4 regions of the Paenibacillus donghaensis genome follow, and region 1 is predicted to be linked to each of the others. Evidence: riboswitches for the same ligand, from Rfam matches in the RefSeq annotation. Region 1 holds a riboswitch; each other region holds the start of a gene.
The links. Region 1 has a riboswitch for cyclic di-GMP ahead of B9T62_RS40335 (choice-of-anchor A family protein). Riboswitches for the same ligand answer to the same signal wherever they lie in the genome.
Positions count from the first base shown of each region.

Region 2: another riboswitch for cyclic di-GMP. It lies ahead of B9T62_RS38075 (PA14 domain-containing protein); the one in region 1 lies ahead of B9T62_RS40335 (choice-of-anchor A family protein).
Region 3: another riboswitch for cyclic di-GMP. It lies ahead of B9T62_RS35365 (transglutaminase-like domain-containing protein); the one in region 1 lies ahead of B9T62_RS40335 (choice-of-anchor A family protein).
Region 4: another riboswitch for cyclic di-GMP. It lies ahead of B9T62_RS02590 (S-layer homology domain-containing protein); the one in region 1 lies ahead of B9T62_RS40335 (choice-of-anchor A family protein).

Region 1 is NZ_CP021780.1:7,624,289-7,631,967, forward strand. It holds gene B9T62_RS34590 (extracellular solute-binding protein) at 1-330, shown strand, start outside; gene B9T62_RS34595 (ABC transporter permease) at 371-1,261, shown strand; gene B9T62_RS34600 (carbohydrate ABC transporter permease) at 1,298-2,176, shown strand; gene B9T62_RS34605 (family 43 glycosylhydrolase) at 2,190-3,059, shown strand; gene B9T62_RS34610 (YhjD family protein) at 3,198-3,599, opposite strand; cyclic di-GMP riboswitch class I at 4,201-4,290, shown strand; gene B9T62_RS40335 (choice-of-anchor A family protein) at 4,392-7,679, shown strand, end outside.
Region 2 is NZ_CP021780.1:8,438,572-8,446,250, forward strand. It holds gene B9T62_RS38055 (glycosyltransferase family 4 protein) at 1-994, shown strand, start outside; gene B9T62_RS38060 (glycosyltransferase) at 1,094-2,194, shown strand; gene B9T62_RS38065 (UDP-glucose dehydrogenase family protein) at 2,199-3,539, shown strand; gene B9T62_RS38070 (sugar phosphate nucleotidyltransferase) at 3,590-4,963, shown strand; cyclic di-GMP riboswitch class I at 5,101-5,180, shown strand; gene B9T62_RS38075 (PA14 domain-containing protein) at 5,195-7,516, shown strand; gene B9T62_RS38085 (glycosyl hydrolase) at 7,545-7,679, shown strand, end outside.
Region 3 is NZ_CP021780.1:7,795,912-7,803,590, reverse strand. It holds rRNA gene B9T62_RS35375 (23S ribosomal RNA) at 1-2,448, opposite strand, end outside; rRNA gene B9T62_RS35370 (16S ribosomal RNA) at 2,864-4,421, opposite strand; gene B9T62_RS35365 (transglutaminase-like domain-containing protein) at 4,844-5,653, opposite strand; cyclic di-GMP riboswitch class I at 5,667-5,747, opposite strand; cyclic di-GMP riboswitch class I at 5,832-5,913, opposite strand; gene B9T62_RS35360 (class D sortase) at 6,031-6,699, opposite strand; gene B9T62_RS35355 (GtrA family protein) at 6,715-7,119, opposite strand; gene B9T62_RS35350 (glycosyltransferase family 2 protein) at 7,109-7,679, opposite strand, start outside.
Region 4 is NZ_CP021780.1:644,828-652,506, reverse strand. It holds gene B9T62_RS02595 (DUF6531 domain-containing protein) at 1-1,561, opposite strand, end outside; gene B9T62_RS02590 (S-layer homology domain-containing protein) at 1,587-3,740, opposite strand; cyclic di-GMP riboswitch class I at 3,792-3,885, opposite strand; gene B9T62_RS02580 (CHRD domain-containing protein) at 4,650-5,051, shown strand; gene B9T62_RS02575 (DUF3037 domain-containing protein) at 5,782-6,660, opposite strand; gene B9T62_RS02570 (hypothetical protein) at 6,630-7,631, opposite strand.

The DNA.
Region 1 (7,679 bases):
GGTGAAGCCAAGCAGATATACGAGTCTTACTTGAAGGACAAGGAAACACCCAAAAAGGATATGGCTGCCTGGTCACAACGCCACGCCTTCCTGACAGGAGCGCTGGTGCTGGCCGGAGACGGGGTTCATCAGGAGCAGGGTGTCTTCTATGACCAGACCGATACGATGCGGGGCAAATGGGCCAATCTGCAGAAGCTTGAGGACGAAACCATGCTGAAGATTATTATGGGCTCGGAATCGGTCGATTATTTCGACAGCTTCGTAGAGAAGTGGAAATCCCAAGGCGGCGATCAGATCACCGAAGAGGTTCAGGCCGAAATTGAGAAGTAGACCCCGCACCATTAAATAGAGTAAGGAATGGAGGGAAAACATGGGGAAGAAGGGCAATGCGCTGCATTATCACCTGATGCTTGCTCCGGGAATGCTGTTTATTATCATTTTTGGCATCATCCCCTTGTTCGGCATCGCCATCGCGTTCCAGGATTTTATTCCGGTCAAAGGCATATCAGGCTCTAAATGGGTGGGATTCGATAACTTCGTCTATATGTTCCAGCTGGATGACAGCAAGCGAATTCTGTTCAACACCCTGTATATTTCGATTCTGAAAATGATTATGCAGGTGATCGTGCCTGTAGGAACGGCGCTCCTGCTGCATGAGCTGATGTTCAACCGCATGAAGCGCTGGTTCCAGACGATTATTTATCTGCCTCATTTTCTGTCCTGGGTCATTCTGGCCGGCATTCTGACCGATATGCTGTCCGCACAGGGGATTGTGAACAAGCTGGTAAAAGGGGTGTTCGGCGAATCGGTATTTTTCCTGGGAAGCAATTTCTGGTTTCCGATTGTCGTGGTGCTCAGTGATGTGTGGAAGGAATTTGGCTTCAATGCGATCATCTTCCTGGCCGCGCTGACTGCGATCAACCCCTCGCTGTATGAAGCAGCAGAGATTGACGGGGCCGGACGGCTGCGCAAAATGTGGAGTGTCACGCTGCCCGGCATCCTGCCGACGATTGTGCTGATCACTACCCTGAATATCGGCCAGGTGCTGAACGCCGGATTCGATCAGATCTATAACCTGTACAATCCGCTGGTCTACCAGTCGGGCGATATTATTGATACGTATGTGTACCGGATAGGGCTGGTGCAATACCAATTTGGGCTTGCTACTGCCGTCGGCAGCATGAAATCACTGGTCGGCTTTGTGCTGATCTTCATCTCCTACCGCCTGGCTGCCAAGTATGCCAACTATCGTATTTTTTAGAACAAGCTATGCTTGCAGGGAAAGGAGGGTTCGCTCATGCTGCCTTCAGTCAAACGGCGTATAAGAACAACAGACGTATTGCTGCTGCTGCTAATGATAGTTATTACACTGCTCTGCCTGCTGCCGCTGGTGTACATTGTCTCGCTCTCGCTGAGCGGGAAATCGGCGGCGGCGGCCGGCCAGGTGACCTTGTTTCCAGTGGACTTCACGTTCTATTCCTACAAATATATGCTCAGCGACCACCGGTTCTTTGATGCTTTTGGCGTTTCGGTCAAACGGGTGCTGATCGGTGGAGCGATCAACTTCGTGCTTACGATCCTGATGGCCTTCCCACTGGCTAAGGAACGTTCGGAATTCAAGAGCAGGAACCTCTATATCTGGATTATCGTCTTCACCATGATGTTCAACGGCGGTCTGATTCCCTGGTATATGGTGATCAAGAATCTGCAGCTGACCGATACCATCTGGGCGCTTACGCTGCCAACGGCCGTGCCGATCTTCAATGTCATTCTGCTGATGAACTTCTTCCGCAATCTGCCTAAAGAAATTTCGGAGGCGGCGACGGTGGATGGGGCCGGTCCTTGGCGGATGCTGCTGCGCATCTCCGTGCCGCTGGCGCTGCCGGCGATTGCCACAGTTACGCTGTTCAGTGTGGTGAACCATTGGAATGCCTTTTTTGACGGAATGATTCTGATGAACAAGCAGAGCAACATTCCCCTGCAGACGTATATCCAGCAGCTGGTGGTGCAGCCGGTCGTTTCATCGACAACTAGGGCGGAGGATCTGATCAACTTCTCGCAACGCACCTTCAATGCCGCCAAAATTGTCGTAACCATGCTGCCGATCCTGGTGATCTATCCGTTCCTGCAGAAATATTTCGTATCCGGCATTACGCTGGGCTCGGTGAAAGAATAAGGAGGACCTCAACTTGGATATCCATAATCCCGTCTTACCCGGTTATTGGGCGGACCCATTCATTCTGCGTGACGGTGACGATTATTATCTGTACCCGACCAAGGACAGCGACGGTTGGCAGTATGAGAAGTTTCATGTGTTCCACAGCCGCGATCTGATCCACTGGGAGGGGCCACAGGTAACGCTTGATCTGCAGGAGGTCAGTTGGGCCTCCTCGCAGGCCTGGGCGCCGGGGGTGAACAAATACAAGGGCAAATATTATATGTATTTCACGGCGGAAGCACAGATAGGAGTGGCCGTATCCGATACGCCTACCGGTCCCTTCAAGGATCTGCTGGGGCGTCCGCTGATTACCAAGGACCAATACGCTTGCCAATCCATTGATGCCGATCTGTTCGTGGACGAGGACGGACAGCCTTATCTGCTCTGGGGCCAGGGGAAATGCTGGATTGCGCCGCTGGCGGAGGATATGATTTCTTTTGCAGGCGAGCCGTTGCCGCTCTCGGACCAGATCTACCGGGCGAAGGGCGCCGATCCGGCACAATTCGACATTTCCATCTACAATGAAGGGCCGCATCTGCAGAGAAAAGACGGATTATACTGGCTGACCTGGAGCAATTACGATACCCGTGATCCGCGTTACCAGATTGCTTATGCGTTCAGCAGCCATATCTACGGTCCTTACGAGGTTCCCGAGAATAATCGGCTGACGCTCGCTTCAGAGCAGGCGGTGGGTACAGGACATGCCTCACTAACCACTCATGGAGAGGACTGGTACCTGGTCTACCACCGGCTTGCCGATCCCGAGCACAGCCTGATGCGTGAAACCTGTGTGGCAGTGGTGCAGTTTGCTGATGGACGTCCTTTTGTAGCTGTGGATTAGGTAATTAGGACTCAAAAAATTAATGTTATTTTCATGTGATAATCAGCTTGTTTTCAGGTTAGGGGGATATACTAAGAACTACCAAACACCCCCAGTGTTTTGTATATAGTTGACAGGTCCTGCCGGAGAAGGTGGGGCCTATTTTTTTGACTTTAGCTGATATTGCTCCTCATAGCTCTTGTAAGAAGAAATATCCAGACCCAGATAGCGGCGCATATGGATTGCGGCCTGGGCGGCGATAATATCGTTCAGCAGCAGCATGCGGTCATGGTACCCCCTGCAGATAAACTTTGCTTCAATGCCGATCTTAAGCCGATGTTGCTCATATACTTTGATTCCGCGTGTTCTCATTTCTTGCCGGACGTCTCTTAGGTCTACCGTAGCTGTGGACGATGCGATCTTCAGGGCTTCCAGGTAGGGGGCGGGTGTACGCAGATGTGCCGACATGATGGCGCTATCCCGCTCAAAAGCACTTAAGATCAGCGGAAGCAGAATATAGGACTTCACGAGCATATGGTCCCTGCTGTCTGCTCTGTGCATAACCTTCACCACCTAATATACGAACGTATATTCGTATCATAACCTCTTTGCTGAAAAATAATCAATGGTATTTCTAAACAGTTCAAATAATGTGACATTGTTCACAACAAATAGTGTTGAATACATTTATATTAAAATTGAAATAATAAAAAGTAATATATATCGGGCTGATGGGCCAAAGGAGCAAAAAGAAAATGAGGATGAATCATGAAGGCAACCTTCGCCGTGGATTAATGTTTGGTCTGTGCTTGAGCGTTCCGCTGTGGATGTCGTTGATTGGCTGGTTCCAGCTGCTCTAATAAGCAGTTCGCTTGGGAAGTGGGCGGCACTTAATTGGATGAGACTTTGGACCTGTTGACTCCTGCTCATGCTGTAGGACGCTGACGAAATTCCAGGGTAATAGGGATATAATAAGGATTCAGCGATAGTTTTGGAAGCGCTTTATTTTCCGAGGGAGCAAGGATTACACCTGCGAAAAAGTTTTAAAAGGAATAGATTGACAATACATGGGGAGAGCAGATACACTATGTTTAGTTCAAAAGTAACAAATGTCATAGACCCGATGATTTCATACATAATTGAAGCGACTCCATAACATAATCATGTATAATCGCAAACCGTTCGAAAGGACGGGACGCAAAGCCAGGAGTCTAAAGCGCCGTATTAGCGCAATGATCGTCCGACTGCCATGAAGAGAGAAATCTACTTCGTGGCAGTCTTTTTATTTTGCAGTTTAAGAGACGGGCGGTTCTATTCATTGTTCCGAATATTATATTTTATTAGGAGGTGTTCATGCTGAGAAAAAAATTGAAAGCGGCGCTCTCGTTAACGCTGGCTATAGTTCTGGCGACCAGTGGTTTTTTCACTCTGGGTAATGGTGTTGTCAGAGCAAGCGGTTCTTCGTTGCTGGGAATCGCCGGCAAATACAATGTGTTTGTGCTGGGGGATATCACCACCCTTTCAGACACAGAGGGGAGGATGGCTGCGGGTGGCAATGTGCATGTTTCTAATTATAGCGTGGGCGACAGGTTGTCAGATGGCGAGATTCCATCGGCACACACACTTGTTGTAGGCGGGGATCTCGCTTTTAATGGCGGATCTGTGTATGGAAACATTGTGCATGGGGGGAAGTTTAGCGGTGATGTAACGCTTATGAAGGGTGGAACGAGGACGACGGGCTACCCGATTGATTTCTCCGCTGCCTTCCAATCCTTGCGTGCGAAGTCAGATGAGCTTGCAGCTCATCCCGCAACGGGCAGCACTGAATTCAAACATGGCGGTCTTACCTTAACGGGTACCGAACCAGGTGTTAATGTCTTTGATGTACTGGGCAGCAATGTATCCAGCAGTACTAGCTTCACCATCAACATTCCTTCAGGTTCTACAGCAATTATTAATATCAGCGGTTCCAGCGTAAATATGAAGAATTTTGCTTTTCTTCCCAACAACACTCTCAACAGCAGAAAAATCTTGTTTAATGTGTACCAGGCCAGCCAGATGGAATTAGGCGGCATCAATATTATGGGCAGTATGCTTGCTCCGCGTGCAGCGGTTGAATTCAACAATGGACAGATTAATGGCACGATGGTCGCCGCTTCAATAAAAGGAGCCTACGGAGAGTTCCACCATCACCCGTATGATGGCGATGATCCGGGAACAACGCCGACACCAACACCGACAGTAACACCAAAACCAACGGCCACGCCAAAACCGACGGCAACACCAACGGTAACGCCGAAACCGACAGTAACGCCAAAACCGACGGCAACACCAACAGCAACACCAGCACCAACAGCAACACCAAAACCGACGGCAACACCAGCACCAACAGCAACACCAGCACCAACGGCAACACCAGCACCAACAGCAACACCAGCACCAACGGCAACACCGAAACCAACGGCTACGCCGAAACCAACGGCTACGCCGAAACCAACGGCCACGCCGAAGCCAACGGCTACGCCGTGTCCAACACCGACAGTGAAGCCAACACCAACGGTGAAGCCAACACCGACAGTGAAGCCGACACCAACAGTGAAGCCAACACCGACAGTAAAGCCAACGCCAACGGTGAAGCCAACACCGACAGTGAAGCCGACACCAACAGTGAAGCCAACACCGACGGTGAAACCAACACCGACAGTGAAGCCGACACCAACAGTGAAGCCAACACCGACAGTGAAGCCGACACCGACAGTGAAGCCGACACCGACAGTGAAGCCGACACCGACAGTGAAGCCAACACCGACAGTGAAGCCAACACCGACAGTAAAGCCAACACCGACACCGACGGTAGCACCAACGCCGACACCGACGGTAGCACCAACACCGACACCGACGGTAGAGCCAACACCGACACCGACGGTAGCACCGACGCCGACGGCAGCACCAACGCCGACACCGACGGCAGAGCCAACACCGACGCCGACGGCAGCACCAACACCGACACCGACGATAGCACCAACACCAACACCGACACCGACGGTAGAGCCAACACCGACGGTAGAGCCAACACCGACACCGACGGTAGCACCAACGCCGACACCGACGGCAGAGCCAACACCGACACCGACGGTAGCACCAACGCCGACGCCGACGGCAGAGCCAACACCGACACCGACGGTAGCACCAACGCCAACGGCAGCACCAACGCCGACGCCAACGGCAGCACCAACACCGACACCGACGGTAGCACCAACACCGACACCAACGGCAGCACCAACGCCGACACCGACGGCAGAGCCAACACCGACGCCGACGGCAGCACCAACACCGACACCGACGGTAGCACCAACACCGACACCGACGGTAGCACCAACGCCGACACCGACGGTAGCACCAACGCCGACACCGACGGCAGAGCCAACACCTACACCGACGGTAGCACCAACGCCGACGCCAACGGCAGAGCCAACACCGACACCGACGGTAGCACCAACACCGACACCGACGGTAGCACCAACACCGACACCGACGGCAGCACCAACGCCGACACCGACGGCAGAGCCAACACCGACGCCGACGGTAGCACCAACACCGACACCGACGGTAGCACCAACACCGACACCGACGGTAGCACCAACACCAGAACCGACAGCAACACCAGCACCGACAGCAACACCAGAACCGACAGCAACACCAGAACCAACAGCAACACCAGAACCAACGGCAACACCAACACCGACACCGACGGTAGCACCAACACCGACACCGACGGTAGAGCCAACACCGACACCGACGGTAGCACCAACGCCGACGCCAACGGCAGAGCCAACACCGACACCGACGGTAGCACCAACACCGACAGCAACACCAACACCGGAACCGACAGCAACGCCAACACCGACACCGACGGTAGCACCAACACCGACACCGACGGTAGCACCAACACCAACGCCAACGGCAGAGCCAACACCGACACCGACGGTAGCACCAACACCGACACCGACGGCAGAGCCAACGCCGACACCGACGGTAGCACCAACGCCGACACCGACGGTAGCACCAACACCGGAACCGACAGCAACACCAACACCGGAACCGACAGCAACGCCAACACCGGAACCGACAGCAACACCAGCACCGACAGCAACACCGGAACCAACAGCAACACCAGAACCGACAGCAACACCAGAACCGACAGCAACACCAGAACCAACGGCAACACCGGCACCAACAGCAACACCGGCACCAACAGCAACACCGGCACCGACAGCAACAGCAACACCGGCACCGACAGCAACACCAACACCAGAACCAACGGCAACACCAGAACCAACGGCAACACCAGAACCAACAGCAACACCAGCACCGACAGCAACACCAGCACCGACAGCAACACCAGCACCGACAGCAACACCAGAACCAACAGCAACACCAGCACCGACAGCAACACCAGAACCAACGGCAACACCTGCACCAACAGCAACACCTGCACCAGCACCAACAAATGATCCTGGATTCACACCATTTGTACCGCCAGCCCCTACAGGTCTGACTACAATTGGAACAATTGTTGACGATGAAGTCCTGATTGAGGATGAAGAGGTGCCACTGGGACCTGTAGCCACGGCTGCACCT
Region 2 (7,679 bases), 810 kb from region 1:
TAGAGGCATCGATGTGCGGGTGATTCCGCTGGACGAGAGCATCCGCAGCCGCGGCCGCAATGCCGTGAATCTCGGCGCACTGGCAGCGGCGATGAAGCTGCTGGCCTACGGCCGCAAGCTGGCACCGCTGCTGAAGCAGGAGAAGGTGGATTGTGTACACACCAATTCCCTGAAGTCAGCCTTCTATGGAGCCGTTGCCGCCAAGAAGGCGGGTATCCCGCTGATCTGGCATATCCGTGACCATATCGGTGCCCCTTATCTGAAGCCGGTCGTCGCCAAGGTGATCAGGCTGCTGTCGCGGCTGCTGCCCAATGGCGTCATCGCCAATTCCAAGTCCACGCTGAATGCGCTGGAGCTGCCGCGCTCGAAGAAGACATTGGTGGTGTATTCCGCTTTTGCCAAAGCGATCGGAAGCGGCATCGGCATCCGCGATCAGAAGGACTTCAACGTACTGCTGGTAGGGCGGCTCGCGCACTGGAAAGGCCAGCATGTTGTGCTGGAAGCAGCCAAAGCATTCAAGTACGATCCGCGGGTCAAGTTCTGGCTCGCCGGAGACGCCTTGTTCGGTGAAGAGGAATACAAGCAGGAGCTGCTGCGGAAGATGGACGATGACCTACTAACCAATGTGAGCCTGCTCGGCCATGTTGAGGACATTCAGGGCTTGATGAATAAAGCGGATCTCTTGATCCACACCTCCATAACGCCTGAGCCGTTCGGCCAGGTTATTGTCGAGGGCATGGCTGCGGGACTTCCGGTGATCGCCTCCAATGAAGGCGGACCGGTAGAGATCGTGGTACCCGGAGAGACAGGGCTGCTGATTCAGCCCGGAGATCCGAACCTGCTGGCAGAGTCGATCACCTGGATGCTGGAGCATCCCGAGGAACGCAGACGGATGGCAGATCAGGGCATGCGGCGGGTGAAAGAGCATTTTGTAATCGAGAATACCGTCAAAGACATTGTAGCTTATTATAAGGGACTGCTGGCTGGGACCTGATCCTACGCGGCAGACTTAACGAAGCGGATAGACCTAGCGGCAATGGATTACACAGCAATGCTGAAGAGGATGCTCCATAAAACTTTGAGGATGATTCACATGAAAATTGCGATAGCGCACGATTACTTAATCCAAATGGGCGGAGCGGAACGTGTGGTGGAGGTGTTCCACCAGATGTACCCGGAAGCTCCGATCTTCACGACGGTTTTTAACGGAAGCCGCCTAACTGACAACCTCAAAGACGCGGATATCCGGGCCTCCTGGCTGCAGAAGATTCCGGGTGTGAAGACCAATTTTAAAGGGGTGCTGCCGCTTTATCCCATGGCCATCCGTGATTTGGACTTTCGCGGTTTCGATATCGTCCTTAGCTCCAGCAGTGCTTTTATGAAAAGCATTCAGGTGCCAAAACATACGTTTCATCTTTGTTACTGCCATACTCCAATGCGGTTTGCATGGGATTACGACACTTACATGGAACGTCAGTCGAATTCCGGTCTGTTCAAGAAGATGCTGAAGGTATATATGCAGCAGCTCAAGAGCTGGGATCAGAAGACCTCCAAGAATGTGAATCAGTTCGTAGCCAACTCGTCTGTCGTCAAGAAGCGGATTGAGAACTACTACCACAGAGATTCGGATGTCATCTTTCCGCCCATCAACACTTCACGCTTCAAAAGCTCGGCCAACATCGGCGATTATTATCTGATTGTGTCCCGGCTGGTCTCCTACAAGCGGATAGACCTGGCTGTCGAAGCCTTCAGCCGCAACGGCCTCAAGCTGCTGATTGTCGGCGACGGACCTGACCGCAAGCGTCTGGAGGGCATGGCCAAGGACAATGTGCAGTTTCTGGGCAGGCTGGAGGATGAGCAGGTTACCGGGCTGATGGCCCAGTGCCGGGCGTTTGTTTTTCCGGGAGAAGAGGATTTCGGAATTACCCCGCTGGAAGCCAACGCCGCTGGAAGACCGGTCATTGCCTATCAGGCAGGCGGGGCGCTGGACACGATTGTGCCTTATGTGAACGGCGTATTTTTTCAGCATCAGGAAGTGGAAGACCTGCAGCAGGCGATCAACGAAGTGGAAGCCTATGCCTGGGATATCGGCCAGATTATCGGCCACGCACAGAAATTCGATGAGCAGACGTTTATGGTCCAGTTCAAGCAGTATGTTGAACAGGCCTACGTCAATTTCCTAAAAGGAGGATGAATGTATGAAGCTGGCAGTAATCGGCACCGGCTATGTCGGTCTTGTATCGGGCGTATGTTTCACACTGAATGGTAATCATGTCATTTGCGTCGACAAGGATGAGGATAAGATAAACAAGCTGAACCGGATGGAATCTCCCATCTATGAGCCGGGGATTGAGGCTTTGATCGAGATGAACCTCCGCGAAGGACGGTTGTCCTTCTCCTCCGACCTGAAAGAGTCGGTACGCCGCTCGGATATTGTCATCCTGGCTGTGGGAACACCGTCTCTGCCTAACGGCGAAGCGGATCTGCGCTACATCGAAGGCGCTGCCGCCGAGATCGGCGAAGCGATGGAAGGCTACAAGATCATTATGACCAAATCGACGGTTCCCGTAGGCACCAATGAGAAGATCCGCAACATGATCGCCGCGCACACCAGCCATCCTTTTGACATCGTATCCGCTCCTGAGTTCCTGCGGGAAGGCTCAGCCATCGAGGATACGCTTCATCCGGACCGGATCATTATCGGCCTTGACAATCCGAAGCTTGAGTCCACCATGCGTACGCTGCATAAGGGTTTCACGGAGAATGTATTCGTAACCGACATCCGCAGCGCAGAGATGATCAAATATGCCTCCAACGCCTTTCTGGCCACCAAGATCTCATTCATTAATGAAATTGCGAATATCTGTGAAAAAGTGGGAGCTGATGTAACCGAGGTGGCGCAAGGAATGGGCATGGACCGCAGAATTGGTTCCTCGTTCCTGCAGGCCGGTATCGGTTATGGCGGCTCCTGCTTCCCGAAAGACACCAATGCGCTGATCCAGATCGCCGGCAACGTCGATTATGAGTTCAAGCTGCTGGAATCGGTGGTTGAGGTGAACAAGGGACAGCGGTTTATGATTCTCTCCAAGCTGCATGAATCGCTCGGCAATCTGCGCGGCGCAGTCATCGGCATCTGGGGCCTGGCGTTCAAGCCTAATACGGATGATGTCCGTGAGGCGCCTGCCCGTGAAATCGTTGAAGCGCTGGTAGCCGAAGGCGCCATTGTGAAGCTGTACGATCCGATTGCTGCGGACAATTTCAGACAGCAATATGATCACCCGCAGCTGCGCTGGTGCACGAAGCCGCAGGAAGCGGCGGAAGGCAGCGATGCGGTATGTCTGCTGACCGATTGGAGCGAGTTCAAGGAGCTCAACCTGCATCAGCTGGCCCAGAGCATGCGCCGCCAGGTGCTGATCGACGGCCGCAATGTGTACGGCAAGGAGCAGATTGAAGGCACAGGGCTGGAATACCACTCGGTGGGACGCCCGGCGATGGGCGGTCTCAGCGGCTATTCTCCAAGTGTGGCAGGCGTGGTTTAATTACAGGCTTCTACAATATGCTTCACCTAATCCATGAGGAGGGTTCACTTATGAAACTGGTACTTTTGTCAGGCGGTTCAGGAAAACGGTTGTGGCCTTTGTCCAACGATTCACGTTCGAAGCAATTCCTAAAGGTACTGGAAAACCCCGCAGGTGAACCGGAATCGATGGTTCAGCGGGTATGGAGACAGCTTCAGGAAACCGGCATGGCGGATTCCAGTTATCTGGCCACAGGCCGCAGCCAGGTGGAGATGATCCAGAGCCAGCTGGGGCATGACGTTCCGATTATTGTGGAGCCGGCGCGGCGGGACACATTCCCGGCAATTGCGCTGACAGCGGCCTATCTGTATTCGGTGGCTGGTGTATCCCCGGCCGAGACGGTAGCGATCCTGCCGGTGGATCCCTATGTGGAGGCTTCCTTCTTCCAGGCGGTGGCCCAGCTGGAGCAGACCATGCAGGATAGCGGGGCGAATCTGGCCCTGATTGGCGTGGTGCCGGAGCACGCGTCGGAGAAATACGGCTATATTATCCCTACCAGCGCCGAAGCCGGGCCGGGCGGGTACATGCAGGTCAGTCATTTTCAGGAGAAGCCGGAACGTAAGCAGGCCGAAGAGCTCATAAGCCGCAATGCCTTGTGGAACTGCGGCGTGTTTGCCTTCCGCTTGGGGTATCTGCTTGATATCCTGCAGCGCAAGGGGCTGCCGCTGAATTATGAAGAACTGCAGAAGCAATATAAGCTGCTGGCGTCGATCAGCTTCGACTACGAAGTGGTAGAGAAGGAAGAGAATATCGTGGTGCAGCCGTACGACGGATTCTGGAAAGACCTTGGCACCTGGAACACTCTGACCGAGGAGATGACCAGCAACCATGTGGGCAAAGGATTTGTGACCGCCGATTCGGAAGGTACCTGCCTGATCAATGAGCTGGATATTCCAATCACGGTGATCGGGGCGAAGGATCTGATCATTGCTGCCAGCCCGGACGGCATTCTGGTGACCCACAAGGCGGAAAGCCCGAGAATCAAGGAAGTGCTGAAGGCTTTTGAACAAAGACCGATGTACGAGGAGCGCCGCTGGGGCCATTATAAAGTGATTGATTATGTGAAATATGATGAGGGCAATGAGGTGCTGACGAAGCGGATTTTTATCTCCGAGGGCAAGAACATCAGCTATCAGCTGCATCACAAGCGCAGTGAGATCTGGACAATCGTCAGCGGAGAAGCGAGCATTGTGCTGAATGAGAAGATGCATAATGTGAAGGCGGGCGATGTGGTCCGTATTCCGCAGGGCACTAAGCATGCGATTCTGGCGGTGACGGATATGGAGTTTATTGAGGTCCAGACTGGCTCGGAGCTGGTGGAAGAGGATAATATCCGCATCACCCTGAACTGGGAAGATATCGAATTACAGCAGTTTATATCTTAGGTCCAAACTAACTATTTAAACAAATAAAACGGATTCAAAACAGGTCTTAAGCCTTATTTTTCGAAATTAGTCAATTAATGACCTAAATAAAAACTAAATAGAGTCGATACTTACGGTTAGAGGGATCAATCCTTCAATAACGATAAAGGCAAACCTGTCGAAAGACTGGGACGCAAAGCTATAGGGCCTTCGCAAGAGTGGCAGCCTGGCTACCGAAAGGAAGAGATGAAATTGAGATCTTACCGCACGTATCGACTATTGTTTATTGTGGCCGCTGTTGCCTTATTTATGACTGCTATTCCCTGGGGCAGAGGGATGATTCCTTCTGTAGATGCAGGGGCTCTAAATTCCATGCCCCCCGTAAACCGTGAAGCTTCCCCCCAAGCAGTTAAACTACTAGAATATCTGAACGCTGTGTCCGGACAAGGCATTCTTGCCGGCCAGCATGACTACCTGGAGAGCCCGGACGAGATGAACAACAAGCTGAAGAATACAAGCGGACAATATGCTGCGCTTCACGGCTATGAGCTGGGAGGAATCAGCGGGCAAACCGAAGGCACCTTGGCCTGGCAGCGCCAGAATGTGGTGAACAGTGCGATCAACTGGAACCGAAACGGCGGGATTGTAGCGATGACCTTCCATGCCAATCTGCCCGGAACCTCTTATGACTGGTCCAATGTGCATAGAGGGCTTAGTCAGAGCGAATTCAATAAATATGTAACTCCCGGCACTCCTCAGTATAATAACCTGATTGCCCAGCTAGACAAGGTCGCGGTATCTCTCAAACGCTTGCGTGATGCCGGTGTACCGGTATTGTGGAGACCCTACCATGAGATGAATGGCGACTGGTTCTGGTGGGGCCGCAAAACGAACTTCCCTGACCTGTGGAATATTATGTATGACCGTTTTGTTAACGTTCATAAATTGAACAATTTGCTGTGGGTGTGGAATCCGAATGCGCCTAATGTATGGTCTGATCCCTACTCCCATTCCTATCCGGGGGCGGATAAGGTGGACATTCTTGCAGCAGACATATACGAAAATGATTACCAGCAGAACTATTATGACAGCCTGCTCAGTCTGGCCGCCGGCAAGCCGATTGCCATTGGGGAGAACGGAGAAATGCCGGATACCGCGAAGCTGCTGCAATCGCAGAGCGAGTGGGTATATATGATGAACTGGGGAAAGATGTTATATGAAAAAAACAGCACGGAAACCATCCATGCTTTCATGAACAGTAGTTATACGCTGACCCGGGATAAATACAAATCGGGGGTGCTCCCGACTGCTACGGCAACTCCAGCGGCAACACCGGTGGTGACAGCCACGCCTGCACCTACACCTACACCTACACCAACCACTGCTCCGAGACCTGTGGTTACGGCAGCACCTTCACCAACTCCCATGCCTGTAGACGGTAATCCGGTAGTTCCGGCCAGCGGGCTTACGGGCGAATACTTCAGAAATATGCAGTTTAGCGGAACGCCAGTACTGGTGCGCAATGATAAGAACATTGATTTCAACTGGCGTCAGGGCGCGCCCGATTCATCGCTTGGCGTGGATTACTTCTCCATTCGCTGGAGCGGCCAGATTAAGCCGCTCTACAGTGAAACCTATCAGATCTATACGGCATCGGATGACGGTATTCGCGTCTGGATGGACGACAGCCTGATTATCGACAGCTGGACTAAGCAGAGCGGCACCGAGCGAATGGGCACGATTGCCCTGCAAGCCGGGCAACTGCATAACATCAAGGTGGAGTATTACGAGAACCAGGGCGATGCCCGCATGAAGCTGATGTGGCAGAGTCCCAGCCAGGCGAAGGTAACCGTTCCGGCGAGCGCATTGTTTAACGGGGCAACTTCTGCTGCGAATTCGCTTGAGATGGCTGTATCCACGCCTGCGCCTACGCCCGTACCAACAGCTGAACCGACCTTAGTGCCCACGCCTACACCAACTGCAGCACCAACACCGGACTCAACGCCTGCACCGGTACCAGCCGCAGCGCCAACACCGGTCCCCGCCGAAAGCTTACCGCCGGTTATGGAAGCTCAGCCTGAGCCAATGCCATTGCCGATGCCAGAGCAGGCTGCATCTCCCGAAGCTGCCGCTCCTGCCGCTAACGGTCTGTATGGCGAATATTTCAGCAATATGCAGCTGTCGGGCAGCCCGGTGCTGATGCGTGAAGATGCCAAGCTTGATTTCAACTGGCGGCAAAATTCGCCGGACCCGTTGCTCGGGATTGATTTCTTCTCCGTTCGCTGGAGCGGACTGATCAAACCTGAGTACAGTGAAACCTACCAGATTTATACCACATCAGATGATGGCATCCGAGTCTGGGTGGACGGCAGCCTGATCATCGACAGCTGGACCAAGCAGAGCGGCACCGAACGTGTGGGTGAGATCAGTCTAAGCGCAGGCCAGCTGTATGAGATTAAGGTTGAATATTATGAGAACCAGGGTGATGCCAGAGTGCGTCTGATGTGGGAAAGCGCCAGTCAGTCCAAAGGAACCGTACCAGCGAGTGCGCTGTTCCTTCCTGCAGGTGTTTGACTTACAGCCGCTTAGAAGGAGGAATACTTTGAAGAATTACCGTAAATATATGCTGTTGACGACCCTATTGCCGGTTATTCTTATGGTGACCCTATTACACTGGACAGAGGCGAGGAATCTGACAGAGTCAGGGGATATCACCTTGACGGAAGTCAAGGTTCCC
Region 3 (7,679 bases), 170 kb from region 1:
CCATGCGGTACCACCGGATCACTAAGTCCGACTTTCGTCCCTGCTCGACTTGTAGGTCTCGCAGTCAAGCTCCCTTATGCCTTTGCACTCTGCGAATGATTTCCAACCATTCTGAGGGAACCTTGGAACGCCTCCGTTACTCTTTAGGAGGCGACCGCCCCAGTCAAACTGCCCGCCTGACACGGTCCCCGTACCCGATAAGGGCACTAGGTTAGAACCTAGATACGATCAGGGTGGTATCCCAACGGCGCCTCTGCAGAAGCTTGCGCTCCTGCTTCTTAGGCTCCCACCTATCCTGTACAGATCGTACCCAAATTCAATATCAAGCTGCAGTAAAGCTCCATGGGGTCTTTCCGTCTTGTCGCGGGTAACCTGCATCTTCACAGGTATTAAAATTTCACCGGATCTCTCGTTGAGACAGCGCCCAAGTCGTTACGCCATTCGTGCGGGTCAGAATTTACCTGACAAGGAATTTCGCTACCTTAGGACCGTTATAGTTACGGCCGCCGTTTACTGGGGCTTCGGTTCACAGCTTCGGATTGCTCCTAACCGCTCCCCTTAACCTTCCAGCACCGGGCAGGCGTCAGCCCGTATACTTCGCCTTACGGCTTCGCACAGACCTGTGTTTTTGCTAAACAGTCGCTTGGGCCTTTTCACTGCGGCCCCCTCGGGCTATTCACCCTACCGAGGCACCTCTTCTCCCGAAGTTACGAGGTCATTTTGCCGAGTTCCTTAACGAGAGTTCTTCCGCGCGCCTTAGAATTCTCTTCTCGCCTACCTGTGTCGGTTTGCGGTACGGGCACCTTCTCCTGGCTAGAGGCTTTTCTTGGCAGTGTGAGATCATGACCTTCGCTACTATAATTTTCGCTCCCCATCACAGCCCAGCCTTCACGATGTGCGGATTTGCCTACACATCAGCCTCACTGCTTAGACGGACACATCCATCAGTCCGCGTCACTACCCTCCTGCGTCACCCCATCGCTCATAGCGGATTACGGTGGTACAGTAATTTCAAACTGTTGTCCTTCGACTACGCCTTTCGGCCTCGCCTTAGGTCCCGACTTACCCTGAGCGGACGAGCCTTCCTCAGGAAACCTTGGGCTTTCGGCGGATCAGATTCTCACTGATCTTTTCGTTACTCATACCGGCATTCTCACTTGTATACGCTCCAGCACTCCTCACGGTATACCTTCAACGTATATACAACGCTCCCCTACCCCAGATACATTGTATCTAGCCATAGCTTCGGTGGTGTGTTTAGCCCCGTTACATTTTCGGCGCAGAGTCACTCGACCAGTGAGCTATTACGCACTCTTTCAATGGTGGCTGCTTCTAAGCCAACATCCTGGTTGTCTGTGCAACTCCACATCCTTTCCCACTTAACACACACTTGGGGACCTTAGCTGATGGTCTGGGCTGTTTCCCTTTCGACAATGGATCTTAGCACTCACTGTCTGACTCCCGGCAATAAATATGTGGCATTCGGAGTTTGACTGAGCTTGGTAACCCTTGCGGGCCCCGCACCCAATCAGTGCTCTACCTCCACTATTCTTATACCGAGGCTAGCCCTAAAGCTATTTCGGGGAGAACCAGCTATCTCCGAGTTCGATTGGAATTTCTCCGCTACCCCCACCTCATCCCCGCATTTTTCAACATGCGTGGGTTCGGGCCTCCAGTGCGTGTTACCGCACCTTCACCCTGGACAGGGGTAGATCACACGGTTTCGGGTCTACGCCCCCATACTCAAATCGCCCTATTCAGACTCGCTTTCGCTGCGGCTCCGGCTTCTCACCTTAACCTTGCATGGTAAACGTAACTCGCCGGTTCATTCTACAAAAGGCACGCCATCACCCCTAAAACGGGCTCTGACTTTTTGTAAGCACACGGTTTCAGGTTCTATTTCACTCCCCTTCCGGGGTGCTTTTCACCTTTCCCTCACGGTACTGTTTCACTATCGGTCGCCAGGTAGTATTTAGCCTTAGCAGATGGTCCTGCTGGATTCATACGGGGTTTCACGTGCCCCGCACTACTCGGGATCCGTCTCGGAGAGAACACAGTTTAGGCTACAGGGCTTTTACCTCTATCGCGGGCCTTTCCAGACCTCTTCGCCTACTATATTCCTTTGTAACTCCATGTGAGACGTCCCACAACCCCTAAGAGCAAGCTCTTAGGTTTAGGCTGTTCCGCGTTCGCTCGCCGCTACTGACGGAATCACTATTGTTTTCTCTTCCTCAGGGTACTTAGATGTTTCAGTTCCCCTGGTCTGCCTCTACCTCTCCTATGTATTCAGAGAGTAGTAACTGCGAATTACCACAGCTGGGTTTCCCCATTCGGACACCCCCGGATCAAAGCTTGCTTACAGCTCCCCGAGGCAGTTTCGTTGTTCGCCACGTCCTTCGTCGGCTCCTGGCGCCTAGGCATCCTCCGTGTGCTCTTATTAGCTTAACCATCGCTCCGGTGTTTGGCTTGTTCGCTCATCTTGTTTTCAACAGCGCTACCGGACTAATCCGTTCGCTACTCTGTTCAAAGCCAAAGGTCGCTTCACAATCCAAAACCTTCGCTTCCAGCTAATAACTAATTCACTTGTTTGCACAAGTTATAGCTAAAAGATGTTCTAAACGCAAATTCGTTTCGGTATCCAGTTTTCAAGGATCAAGTTGTTCTTGCTCCGGCTTTAACCCCGGAAGAAGATCATATCATTTTCCGTAACCACTTGGCTACAAGCAAGTTCTGGAAATGATACTTTTTTGAGAGCTTAAACTCTCAAAACTGAGCAACGAGTGAGTGTGTTGAACCCGAAGGTTCTTATAGAAGCTTACGCTTCTGTTCGAATGTTTCCGTCTCAGGAAACGATTCTCCATAGAAAGGAGGTGATCCAGCCGCACCTTCCGATACGGCTACCTTGTTACGACTTCACCCCAATTATCTACCCCACCTTCGGCGGCTGGCTCCCTTGCGGGTTACCCCACCGACTTCGGGTGTTGTAAACTCTCGTGGTGTGACGGGCGGTGTGTACAAGACCCGGGAACGTATTCACCGCGGCATGCTGATCCGCGATTACTAGCAATTCCGACTTCATGCAGGCGAGTTGCAGCCTGCAATCCGAACTGAGACCGGCTTTGTTGGGATTCGCTCCACCTCGCGGTTTCGCAGCCCTTTGTACCGGCCATTGTAGTACGTGTGTAGCCCAGGTCATAAGGGGCATGATGATTTGACGTCATCCCCACCTTCCTCCGGTTTGTCACCGGCAGTCTGCTTAGAGTGCCCACCATCATGTGCTGGCAACTAAGCATAAGGGTTGCGCTCGTTGCGGGACTTAACCCAACATCTCACGACACGAGCTGACGACAACCATGCACCACCTGTCTCCTCTGTCCCGAAGGCCGCTGCTATCTCTAGCAGATTCAGAGGGATGTCAAGACCTGGTAAGGTTCTTCGCGTTGCTTCGAATTAAACCACATACTCCACTGCTTGTGCGGGTCCCCGTCAATTCCTTTGAGTTTCAGTCTTGCGACCGTACTCCCCAGGCGGAGTGCTTACTGTGTTAACTTCGGCACCAAGGGTATCGAAACCCCTAACACCTAGCACTCATCGTTTACGGCGTGGACTACCAGGGTATCTAATCCTGTTTGCTCCCCACGCTTTCGCGCCTCAGCGTCAGTTACAGCCCAGAAAGTCGCCTTCGCCACTGGTGTTCCTCCACATATCTACGCATTTCACCGCTACACGTGGAATTCCACTTTCCTCTTCTGTACTCAAGCCACCCAGTTTCCAGTGCGACCTTAGGTTGAGCCCAAGGTTTAAACACCAGACTTAAATAGCCGCCTGCGCGCGCTTTACGCCCAATAATTCCGGACAACGCTTGCCCCCTACGTATTACCGCGGCTGCTGGCACGTAGTTAGCCGGGGCTTTCTTCTCAGGTACCGTCACTCCGGTAGCAGTTACTCTACCGGACGTTCTTCCCTGGCAACAGAGCTTTACGATCCGAAAACCTTCATCACTCACGCGGCATTGCTCCGTCAGGCTTTCGCCCATTGCGGAAGATTCCCTACTGCTGCCTCCCGTAGGAGTCTGGGCCGTGTCTCAGTCCCAGTGTGGCCGTTCACCCTCTCAGGTCGGCTACGCATCGTCGCCTTGGTGAGCCGTTACCTCACCAACTAGCTAATGCGCCGCAGGCCCATCCCTTAAGGGCAGATTGCTCCGCCTTTCATCCTCGGTTCAGGAGAACCAAGGAATTATCCGGTATTAGCTACCGTTTCCGGTAGTTATCCCAGGCTAAGGGGCAGGTTGCCTACGTGTTACTCACCCGTCCGCCGCTGAATCCTGTTGAAAGCAAGCTTTCAACAAAACTCCGCTCGACTTGCATGTATTAGGCATGCCGCCAGCGTTCGTCCTGAGCCAGGATCAAACTCTCCAAATTGGTTTTATCGGATAAATCCGATAAAGTATTGAAAAGAGCGATATGCTCAATTTGAAACATCTGACGAGAATTTGCATTCTCTACCGACAAGCTTCACTTGCGTGAAACTCATCTTCTTTTGGATTTTACTTTCGTAAAATCCCACTCACTCGTTGTTCAGTTTTCAAAGATCAAGTTCTCGTTGTCAGTGATGTTTGCGTCACCAGCAACTCTTATAATATATCATATTGTTTCGGGCGATGCAAGCTTTATTTTTGAGAACAATTTATCAAGTTAATCATTCTCTAAATTTCCTGACACGCTCTAACAACGCTTACCTATAATACCCCATCCCCCTAGTAAAAAGCAACCCCTAATTCAAAAGAAAAACAACCCGCTTAAAATTCAGCAGGTTGTTTATTATAAACTAATGTTGTATCCGTTTAGTAGAACTTCACTGCGCTATATTTACTGGCAACCTTGGTCAATTCGTTTGATTTGCCGTTCTTGCCCAGACCTGCATCAACAGTTGTATCAATAATAACCCATTTGCCATCAAGGAATACTTCATTCCAAGCGTGATATTGAGCTACATAACTAGTATTCCCCATAACCAGCTTGGCAGGGATGTCCACACTGCGCAGCATAGCTGCAAACAGGGAAGAATAATCATAGCAAATGCCTTTCTTGCTGGTAAGGGTGTTGTCGATATTGGGAATGTAATCTGTTGTTACACTGTTTGCGAGTGAATAATCATATTTCACATTCTCCACAACGTAGTTATAGATAGCCTTGACTTTCTCTTGATCAGTCGTCTTGCCTTGGGTAAGCTGTTTGGCTTTGAGGATAGCTTTATCTGAGGAGTTCCATTTCACATTCTGAACGGAGCTCAAATATACGGAGTTCTTGTTATTGGTTGATACATCCACTACTTCGCTGTGGACTGCTTTGTATTTGTTACCAGTGGTGTTCTCTAGGACAGATACCTTGTAAGAGCCATCTCCCTGCTGCAGCGGAAAAGATTCTGCCTTGTTGGAGCTGTAGAGATTGTAAGTATAACTACTGTTGTCCTTGGTTATCATGACCTTGATACGCTTGTCCTTAGGAACGTCATAGTTAATTCCGATTACCCCTTGGTTCAGGTTGGATGTGTTCAGCCAGTTGGAATCTACACTAGCGGCTTCAACCGTAGTGCTATGAAAGGACGCTGTTACTACAAACAATGATATTAACACAGCATAAAATTTCTTCATGGATAAAACTCCTTTCGGTAGCTGGCTGCCATCCTTACGGGAAGGCCCTTTAGCTTTGCGTCCCTGCCTTTCGACAGGTTTGCCGTTATCGTATAAGCTTTATCTACTACAGCTTGTACACTATGGATTAAATTAATAGGATAGATTTCCTATTGAGCAAACAAAAAAAGCCTCATCTTTCGGTAGCTGGCTGCCATCCTTGTGGAAAAGGCCCTTTAGCTTTGCGTCCCTGCCTTTCGACAGGTTTGCCGTTATCGTGTTTAGCTTTTATAGTCTAATTCTATCATATTTTTGTTTATATACAAGAGTCCAAGCACTAGTTTCCTAGCATTATATTTAAAATTTGCCGTTTGATCTGTTTCAACGGGACCTTGGATCTATGGATTGGGTAATTTGGCATGTACAATCAACCGGTGGGTAGGATTTACAAGTGGATCACATGTAATCAACGTAAGAATAGAGTCCTTATCATTGCCGTTAAGCACGGATACATCCGTGGGTTCTACGACGGAAATATTGTACACCTCGTAATTATAGGTCTTATCCTTCGTCCTCACGGTGATGGTATCACCCATCTCCACCTCATTTAGCCTGTTAAACAGCCGACCTGTAGTTCTGGCCCTATGCGCAGCTATCGCTGCATTGCCCTTCTCCCCCAATGAAGCCGTCTCCTTCATGTGAGCCGCTGCATGCTTCATATTTGCTTGAGTCGCACCCTCCAGAACGGGAAGCTTCAGATCAATCTTGTCAATTTCTATAATAGCCATCACTTGTCCGCCCGGCTCCATCGTTTCCTGCTTGGTCTCCTTCTGAGCCTGGTCTGCCTCATTGAGAGCGGACTCATCCGCCAGCACCCTGGTCACTTCAGCGTAACTGCTGGTTAAGCCCGACTGTGCCTGCGGCTCACTGTCACTATTGTCACTGTAGCTCTGCAGAGCGTCCTCGAGCAGCTTATCCTGCTGCCTGTCGTTATACCATTCATTGGCCTTGGGAAATAAAATCACAAGAATCCCGGCCAAAATAAGAAAATACGATAGTTTGCGCATTCTTCTCCCACCTCCTTAGAAGACCCATTTGCGGCTTCCCACAAAATTAATAATAACAGTAACAAACGTAACCAGCACCTTGGCCAGCAGTACCTGAATCTGAAGCTTGTCTGTCAGCAGATGCATCAGCAGCAGTGAAATCCCGAGCACAACCAGATTCAGCATGATAAACCTCACCAGCTGCATCCGGTCAAACCCTTCGCCGGCTACGCGGCTGCGGTCCTTGAAGGTGACTTTTTTGTTCAGTATGAAGCTGTTTGCCGTACCCGCACTATAGGAGATAACCTGGGCCAATGAATAGGCCATCCCCAAAGAATGCAGCAAGGTGAAAATCACGAAATCAATCAGCGTGTTCACCAGGCCTACAGCATTGAACTTCAGAAACTGGATCACTCCGGCGCGGAGATTCTTATCTGACATGCTCCTCTTCCTTCCGGTTGTCCATGGACTCATTCTCTGCATACCCTTGGGTCTCACGTACAATATACAAGGGTCTGTCCTTGGATTCATCATAGATTCGTCCGATATATTCACCGATCACGCCCAGCAGCATCAGCACAATTCCATTAAAGAGCAGGTTGACGCCGACAATGGAGGCCCAGCCCGGAATCGTCCAGGAGGTGAACATCTTCTGAAAGAGCACAAAGAACAGATAGATGAAGCTGGAGAAGGATAGGAAGAATCCGATATAGGAAGCGATTTTGAGCGGCTTATGGGAGAAGGAGGTGATGCCGTCCAGGGCGAAGCGGATCATTTTTTTGAGCGGATATTTGGTCTCCCCGGCAAAACGCTCCTCACGGACATATTCGACCATCGTCTGACGGAAGCCCACCCAGCTGACCAGACCTCTGACGTAGCGATTCTTCTCCTTCAGTCCGCGCAGCACGTCGCACACCTTGCGGTCGATCAGACGGAAGTCGCCGGTATCGGTGGGAATCTCCACACTGGTCATGCTGCTGAGCAGTCTGTAGAACAGCTTG
Region 4 (7,679 bases), 1.6 Mb from region 1:
TTGCCGTATCATAATGAAATGACATTTGGCGGCTGGTTGGATCACTTACAGCAATCAGCTTCCCTGCTCCGTCATAGCTTAAGCTCAGAGAAGCCCCGGCTGTACTGACCGCTTCCAGCTTCGTACCCTGATATGCAAAAGTAATCTTATTCCCATTCAAATCCATGATGGATTGCAGCAGCCCTTCTGCATTGAACCGGTATAGATCGCCTTGAGGCGATGTGAGCGTATATGCTCCTGCTGATGGGGCACTCAGCGTCCAGTCGGTGCCGCGCGGTGCCAGATACTGTCCTCCCGCCAAAGGCATATACTCAAAGCGTGAGCCATCCGGGCTCATCACTTCTACCTTGCCGTCTTCTACCGCAGTCAGCTTCCATTCATAGCTGTGATGCCATCCAAGTCCACTTACACCTGTAAACGGGTCACGACTTAAATAGTTCAGGCCGAATTGTAGCGGCATCAACGCTTGCAGACGAATCGAATCGCTGGAGTAGACAAAATCTCCCCGGGCCGGATCAACCGGCGCCTGTCCAGACGGGTTCACGATCCGCAGCCGGTCCTGGATAGCCGCTTCCGTAAACTGCGGCAGATCCCCGCTGGCGATAGCCCGGCTGGTCTGCGGATGGGTCAGCAGAATGCTGGTCAAGCCGCTGATTGTTCCCGCCCAGGTCGCAGACTGGTTCAATACGGCAATGTCCTGAGCCTTCTCTTCCATGCCCTGAACCGTATCCAGCTTATAATAATAGGCCGCCAGAGCTTTCCAGCTGAGTGCAAAAGCAGGCATAGGCGCACGCAGCACCGCAAGCGGCTCTGAATATCCTGAGAGCTTGCCGTCCTTCTTCGCCCTCGCCGTGATATGCGTAGTTTCACCCAGCGTAATCCCGATCGGTTCGCTCCATTGTCCAGCGCTGTTGACTGCAATATTGGAGTACAGCCGTTCTTCTCCGCTGGATGGATAGTAGAGTTCTACTTCTAGTAGAGTCCCTGGTTCCGCAGTCCCTGAAACCACCGATTGTCCAGAGGCAGCAGGTTTGATCTGCAATGCTGCCGGAGGAGAAATCTCGTCGCCGCCAAGAATTTCGAAGCTGGCAATCTGCCCGTAGTACACGCCAACACCGTTATACTCAGCAGGAGAGATGCAGATATTATAGCGCCCTTCATCCAGCGGTACGCCGCCGATTTTCCCGTCCCAATCATATTCATGAACGATGTAATTACCGTTCAGCTTCGTTGGATACACACCGCTCGTAATCAGATCCCCGAGGAGCGGGGCAGAGCCGTCCTGCTGCGGAATACATAGGCTAATATTCGTCTTATGATTCTCCTGGCCATCGTCAGCCGCGTTGAAACTGAAGATGATTTTAACCGTATTTCCCGATTCCGGGTTAAGCTCACTCGGCTCAATCCGCATGTTGGTTGCCGCATAGGCTGACGATGTCCACTTGTCTAGTCCCGGAAGGACCGGAATGTAAGTTATGACCAGCAGCAGCGCAAGCATGAGGTTAAAATACGCCTTCATGCCACCGCTGCGCCGCTTCCTTTTTAACGCTCGGAATTTCATAGATTGTTCTCCTATCTGTTATAAGTTAGAGTAATTTCAGCTCAGCCAGCAGCTTGTACATAATGACTGCCGCTTCGGCTCTCGTTGATGAATCTTTAGGCTTCAGAAGCTGTCCGTCACCCTGCACCAGCTTCTTCTCAACCGCCGCAGCTACGGAATCCCGTGCCCATTTGCTGATGCTGGCGCTGTCCTTGAATCCGGAGAGTCCAGCCCGAGACTTGGCCGAATCCGCAACAGTAGTCGGATTAGTCACAGTGCTGTCAATCGCTCTGATCAGCATGACCATCATCTGTTCGCGGGTCAGCGGATCATTGCCGTGAAACAGTCCTGCTTCTCCGGTTACGATTCCTGCCGACGCTGCCGCTTCCACATAAGCATAGGACCAGTTCGCAGCTGAAACATCACGGAAGGTCGGCGTATCTGGCTGCAGCGGCTGCAATTGAAGAGCTGCTGCCAGCAGCTTGGTGAATTCAGCCCGGGTCAGGATGCCTTTTGGCGCATATAGGGTGCCGTTCATCCCATTCACAATTCCTCTTGCCGCCAGCACCTCTACGGCTTGCTGTGCCCAGTGGCCTGACATATCTGTGAATTTAGCTTCGCGCAGCATTATCGCATACAGTCCAGAAGCTGCAATCCTGGCCTCTACGAAGCCGTCTTCCGCCGCAGTCACTCCGCCAATATAGCTCCAGATGCCTTTTGCCGGATTGTAGCTGTAGATTCCAAGCTTCTCACGCTCTGCCGTCCAAGGTTCTTCCTTCGGATACCCTACCGCCAGCTTGGCCGGAATTAGGAATGGAGCACTTGCTTGTACCTGCCAGGCGGAACCTGCCTTCAGCAGTTTGTGGCCACTTGAGTCGAGCAGTACCTCTGTCTCCAGCTCAGCCTGAGCCAAGCTTACGCTGGTGTTGTCCGGGAATGTTCCTGCTGAAATCTCCAGCCGCGCCCAGCCATTCAGTACGGACAAGGTACCTCCAGCACTTCCGATTACCTGACTATCCTTGGCTCCGGTTACCACAGGGATCTTCACTTCCGGGATTAAACCCGTGTTCGGGGCTGTACCTGGATTTGGGTTTGTTCCCGGATTTGGGCTTGTACCTGGATTTGGGCTTGTGCCAGGATCTGGGTTTGTTCCAGGATCTGGGTTTGTGCCTGGGGATGGAGTCGTTTCCGGACTTGGATTGGTTGATCCTTCTTTCAAGTCAATCGATTCTATGTAGTCATCCTTGTTGCTATAGAGCAGCTTATCCCCGCTTATTCCGATCAGCTTTGCTCCCGGCTCTAATCCTGGCAGCGGTTTTACTGCATATGTAGAGAGGTTTACTTGCTGCAGCGTGACAGCACCGTCCACTTCCTCTTGAAACACCGCTTGCCCCTCACCTATGGACATGAAGGCATACTCTGTTCCTCCAGGCTTCATCTCAGTGAGATCCACAGGCTGAGCAGTCAGATCCTTGATATTCATAAGCACATATTTGCTCTCGGAGGCGCCGTTTTTTTGCTTGAACAGCACATAGCTCCCGTTAAAAACAAACCAGTCCACATAGCTAGCTCCGCCCAGGCTAACAATCGCACGCGTAACTCCGCTGCTCAAATTCAGCAGACCGAGGCCTCCGTCACGGGCATTCTTATACACCACATTTCCACCGGCCAGCACCGGGAATCGACCTTCGCCGAGATCAGCTTCAACGCCCGTTGCCAGATCATGATAGATCATGCTGCCGTAATGCTTGCGCTCATACCAGACCACGCCAACTCCATCCGTAGTTGGATTGCCATATTGTCCGGACTGCTGATTAAGCTTCCTGCGGGTGCCTGTCTCCAGATCGGAACTATAGATGTCCCAGTTCAAGGAGGATTCCTGCTCCGTTCCCTTATCCGCCCACACTGCAACGTTTCCGCTCATATAAGGCGCATCCTTGGCGGATGAACTCGTCGTAAGCACAGTACCTGCACCACTGCTCTGATTCAGCGCGTACACCTGTTTCACACCGTTCGCACCTGCTTCCAGCCATACAATCCGGTCTCCGGATATGCTATAGTCCGTTCTGCCCGGATCTGTCCCGGCTGCCGAAACCTCCTTCATGCTAAGACTACTGATGAACAGCCCCGCAAGCATACACACCGCCACCACTGCGGCCACAACCGACCGCGACAACTTCATATCCCTTCTAAACCTCATTCACTTCTCTCCCCCAGCGCTATTTGTAGGCACGCCAAATAACCAAGTGCCTTGAGTGGCCCGGCTGTCTTAACATCCTCCCTTGGATGAAGTAGACCCGTGGCTTTGCGTCTCCGACTTTCGTACGGATTTGCCTTTGTTCCAAACTCGGTTTTTATGTCCCTTTTTGATTTTGTAGGTGCGAGTTTTGATGTACAGGACTCTTTCATTATCGGAATTTATTCCTGTAAAATTAAGATGTTCTATTTATACCTTTTTATGGGATTAAAATGAGTAAAAAGGGACTATCTTACCGCATATCGTGCGGATAAGACAGTCCTCAGCCTTTAGTTTAGTAATCGGTTACTACTTAGGACCCTGCGAGGATATAGAAGGTTACTCGAGAAGGTTGTGGGATCACGCTACCTTAACCCAAACCCTCCCCCACCCGAACTTCAGATAACCCACGTCCTAACGGACCCTATAGCTCCTATTTCCTCATTGCTGCCATGGTTTGGAGTCTAGCGGACCGCATAGCCGCTATGTCGGCAAAATAGGCCCTAAATAGTGGATTTTCGCTTGAATAGGGGCTCCTGAGTCCGTTAATCCTGCAAAACAGCCTTTTTACAGCAAATAGGGGCTGCTGAGTCCGCAAGAGTCTGAAAGTTAAGCGCGGGTTACTGGTGGCAGCCTTCATTTGTTATTCTAAGTCTCCTTGTCGCGCAGTGTGGTATGACAGTCTCGGACGAGCAACATATGGAAAAAAAGGGGGACCTCATAATTCGCAGTACATCAGACGGGCTGCCTACGTTGATGTCACCCGAGTATCCCCCTATTCATTCACAAAAAATCCATCAACCCTAGACGGATGAACAATCCCCTCCTTCCACACGGAATATAATACCGTATCAACGAAAAGGGGTGAGGAATATCAAAGCGTTTAGGGCTTTCTTGAAAGGAAGAAACGAAGTCCCTCCTGTAAGGACAATCTCTACAGGAAATGCTTTTTTTCAGCTTAACCGTGCTGGTGATAAATTAGTATTTAGAATTGTCATCCGAAATATAAACCGAGTAACACAAGCCCATATTCATCTTGGGCGAAGAGGTGAAAACGGTCCTGTAGTCGCCTTTCTATTCGGCCCGTCGAAATTTGGAATTTCCGTAAGACGAGGAGTTATTCGTGGGACTCTGACTCGCAATGATTTAGTCGGCCCTCTAAATGGGAAGACGATCCGCGATCTAGTCCGTGAATTTGAAAGAGGCAATGCTTATGTCAATGTACACACCATACAAAATCCAAATGGAGAAATCCGCGGCCAAGTTATTTCGTAAATCATACATGAATAATTGAAATAAACGTGCTCCTCACGCAGAGAGTACCTTCACGCTGGTTGCAGAATCGACCGCTCTCCACATGCAAAAAGCATCGATCCACTGGATCGATGCTTTTTGCAATGGAATGGTATGGAGCCGAACCGTGTCAACACCTTTTTCCACGAATTGTAAGCGCTAATCTTCGTAATTCTGGCCAAACAATCTTCCATTTGTAATGAACGGCAGGCGATCGAGTTCTGTGCGTCAGCTAACCGTATTCGCGCAAGTACACAGGATTAGCGTATACCTGACGCTCATTTAACGTTGATGCAACGGGTTAAAACGTTCTGATGTCGAGGACGGGGGTCGAACCCGTATTGTAGTTACCTACCGCAGGATTTTAAGTCCTGAAATGGTCTTCGTAGACCCTTTTCTACGCTATGGGAAGTTCGAGCATAAAGCCTTTAACCATGCGGGTTAAAGGCACCTTTTGTGTTCTATAGTCTCTGCGTTCAGAAATTTGTATATGCAGCCATGTTAGCAAAAATGTTAGCAAATAGATTTGAGCAGAAGCCTTACATTCCTGCTCTTTTTTACGTCCAATCAATCACTATTATTTCGGAGGTTTATCCGTTTGACCACGCTTAGGACAAAATCCTACAGGCATTTTCTGGCTTCTCTCCTCAGAGAAAGTCCGACAGATACGTTATAATGAGGTTGTACCAACGCCTTACAAAAATTCTTAGTTTTACATAGCAATAAGTTCTGATTCATATAAGGTAATATCTTTTGCTTCAGTTTCAACTTTAAGGCAAAGTTTATTAAAAGCTTCTGATTCAATTGCTACAGGGGAAATCCTATTATCTTTCTTTTCAAAAAAGTGAACCATGTCATCAATTGTTCTATCTTTATTTAAGTGATCATTTAGATCATATATTAAAAAGAATCCTGAGTCCTGTTTATAATTATCAAGCATTGTGTTTGTTTTAGAAAACCATTCTGTTAGTTTGTCAGGAGTTGAATTTGATGGAAAGGTTTGAATGAGATTCCACACTCCATTTTTAAATACATAATCAACTGTAAAGTGCATATTACTAATGTCTTTTATTGGATGAATTTTTACGTTGGGTTTTATCTTTGTTCCTATCCACTTTTTTTGATTAAACACTTCTTTTGTGTATTGCTTAACATTCCTACTAACAATTTCCTCTACGATAATATCCTTTGAAGGGAGTTCACCGATATATGTCTTAGTCAGTGTTTCGAATAATTGTTTAGGGTCTCTTGTTAATGAGAATGTTGGCTCAGAGAATTTAAATTGACTGGGTAAATTTTCTTGTATTTGTAACAAGAAATTCTTATCATTTATATTTGGAGTAAAGAGTGATGGACTTGACATTACAGAATTTATGAAATAATCAAATATGTCTTTTTGTACTTTAAATGTTTTAAACGCAACCTCATCCTGTAGTAATCCTCTAATCTTAGGGGAACTTTCATCCAAAATCGAATGGAATAATGCATTTTCTTCAGGGCTATGCAACATTAACCCAACATTGATTGTTTCCCCTCGCAAATCACTAGGACAATACTGTACTACTGAGTACCAGTAGGCTTTACGTTCCATTTTAGTTCCCCCCCTAAGTGAGTTTGAAAAGCACCCTTATCGGCCATTATATTCAATAATTCCCTTAATAGTTGCTTTTGATTCATAATAAAGTGTTTGTAATGATCAATTTGAGATAATTTGTCTTTATACCACTCATCGGGAATTCCTGAAAACCAGCTATCGATTAATGCAGGAGTAATTTTTTCTGCTTCTAAAACGATATCATAAAAACAATGATCCTCATTGTTTGCAACATCGATATATTGATCTAAGGCCCGAAATATTTCACCTAAACCAGACATAAATGCGCCGCCACTACTTTGAGTCAATGCTTTTGTCCAAAAATCAATGTATCCACCCTGGGAAACACTTAGCATACACTGTCTTTTTTGAAGATTAGACCATGCCGGTCCCCAAAAGCAATGACCGTGATCGATGCAATACATTAGACGTTCCCCATTATTAGTAGCAATAATCAAATTCCCAAAATTACCAAAACGATCAAAGTTTGCAGTTAATAAGTCAAGAATAACGATCTTAGAAACATCAGACTTATTTGAAATATTATTAAAAAAAGATGACCAAGGTCTTTTTATGTACGGTTTACGCAAAGCTAACAGTGTCTCATAACCATCACGCAAGTTATTTTCGACTCCGTCTACTAAATTACTAGCAAAATGAAAGCCAGGAACATAATTATGAGTAAACCTCAAGGCTGGAGCGTGTGTAAGAAATATACTATCAACGTTAGCAATAGCACAATCGGGTACTGTTATCCCAAAGTGTTTAGCAATACGGTGAACTAGCACCTCTTGAATAAACATACTATCCCATTCAACCCAGGTTCTACGTGACGGGTCATAAACATTTTGATTTTTAAGTACATATTCCTTACCGTTGCTTCCAATTACTTGAACGGGTCGACTCATTCCGCCCGTATTGTCACCTAGTACTTTAACAAACGCATCTACTTCAATATGTTCTAACACAGAATCCCCCCTTTGTGTGCCTGAAGAAATTTAATTTAATATTAGCAG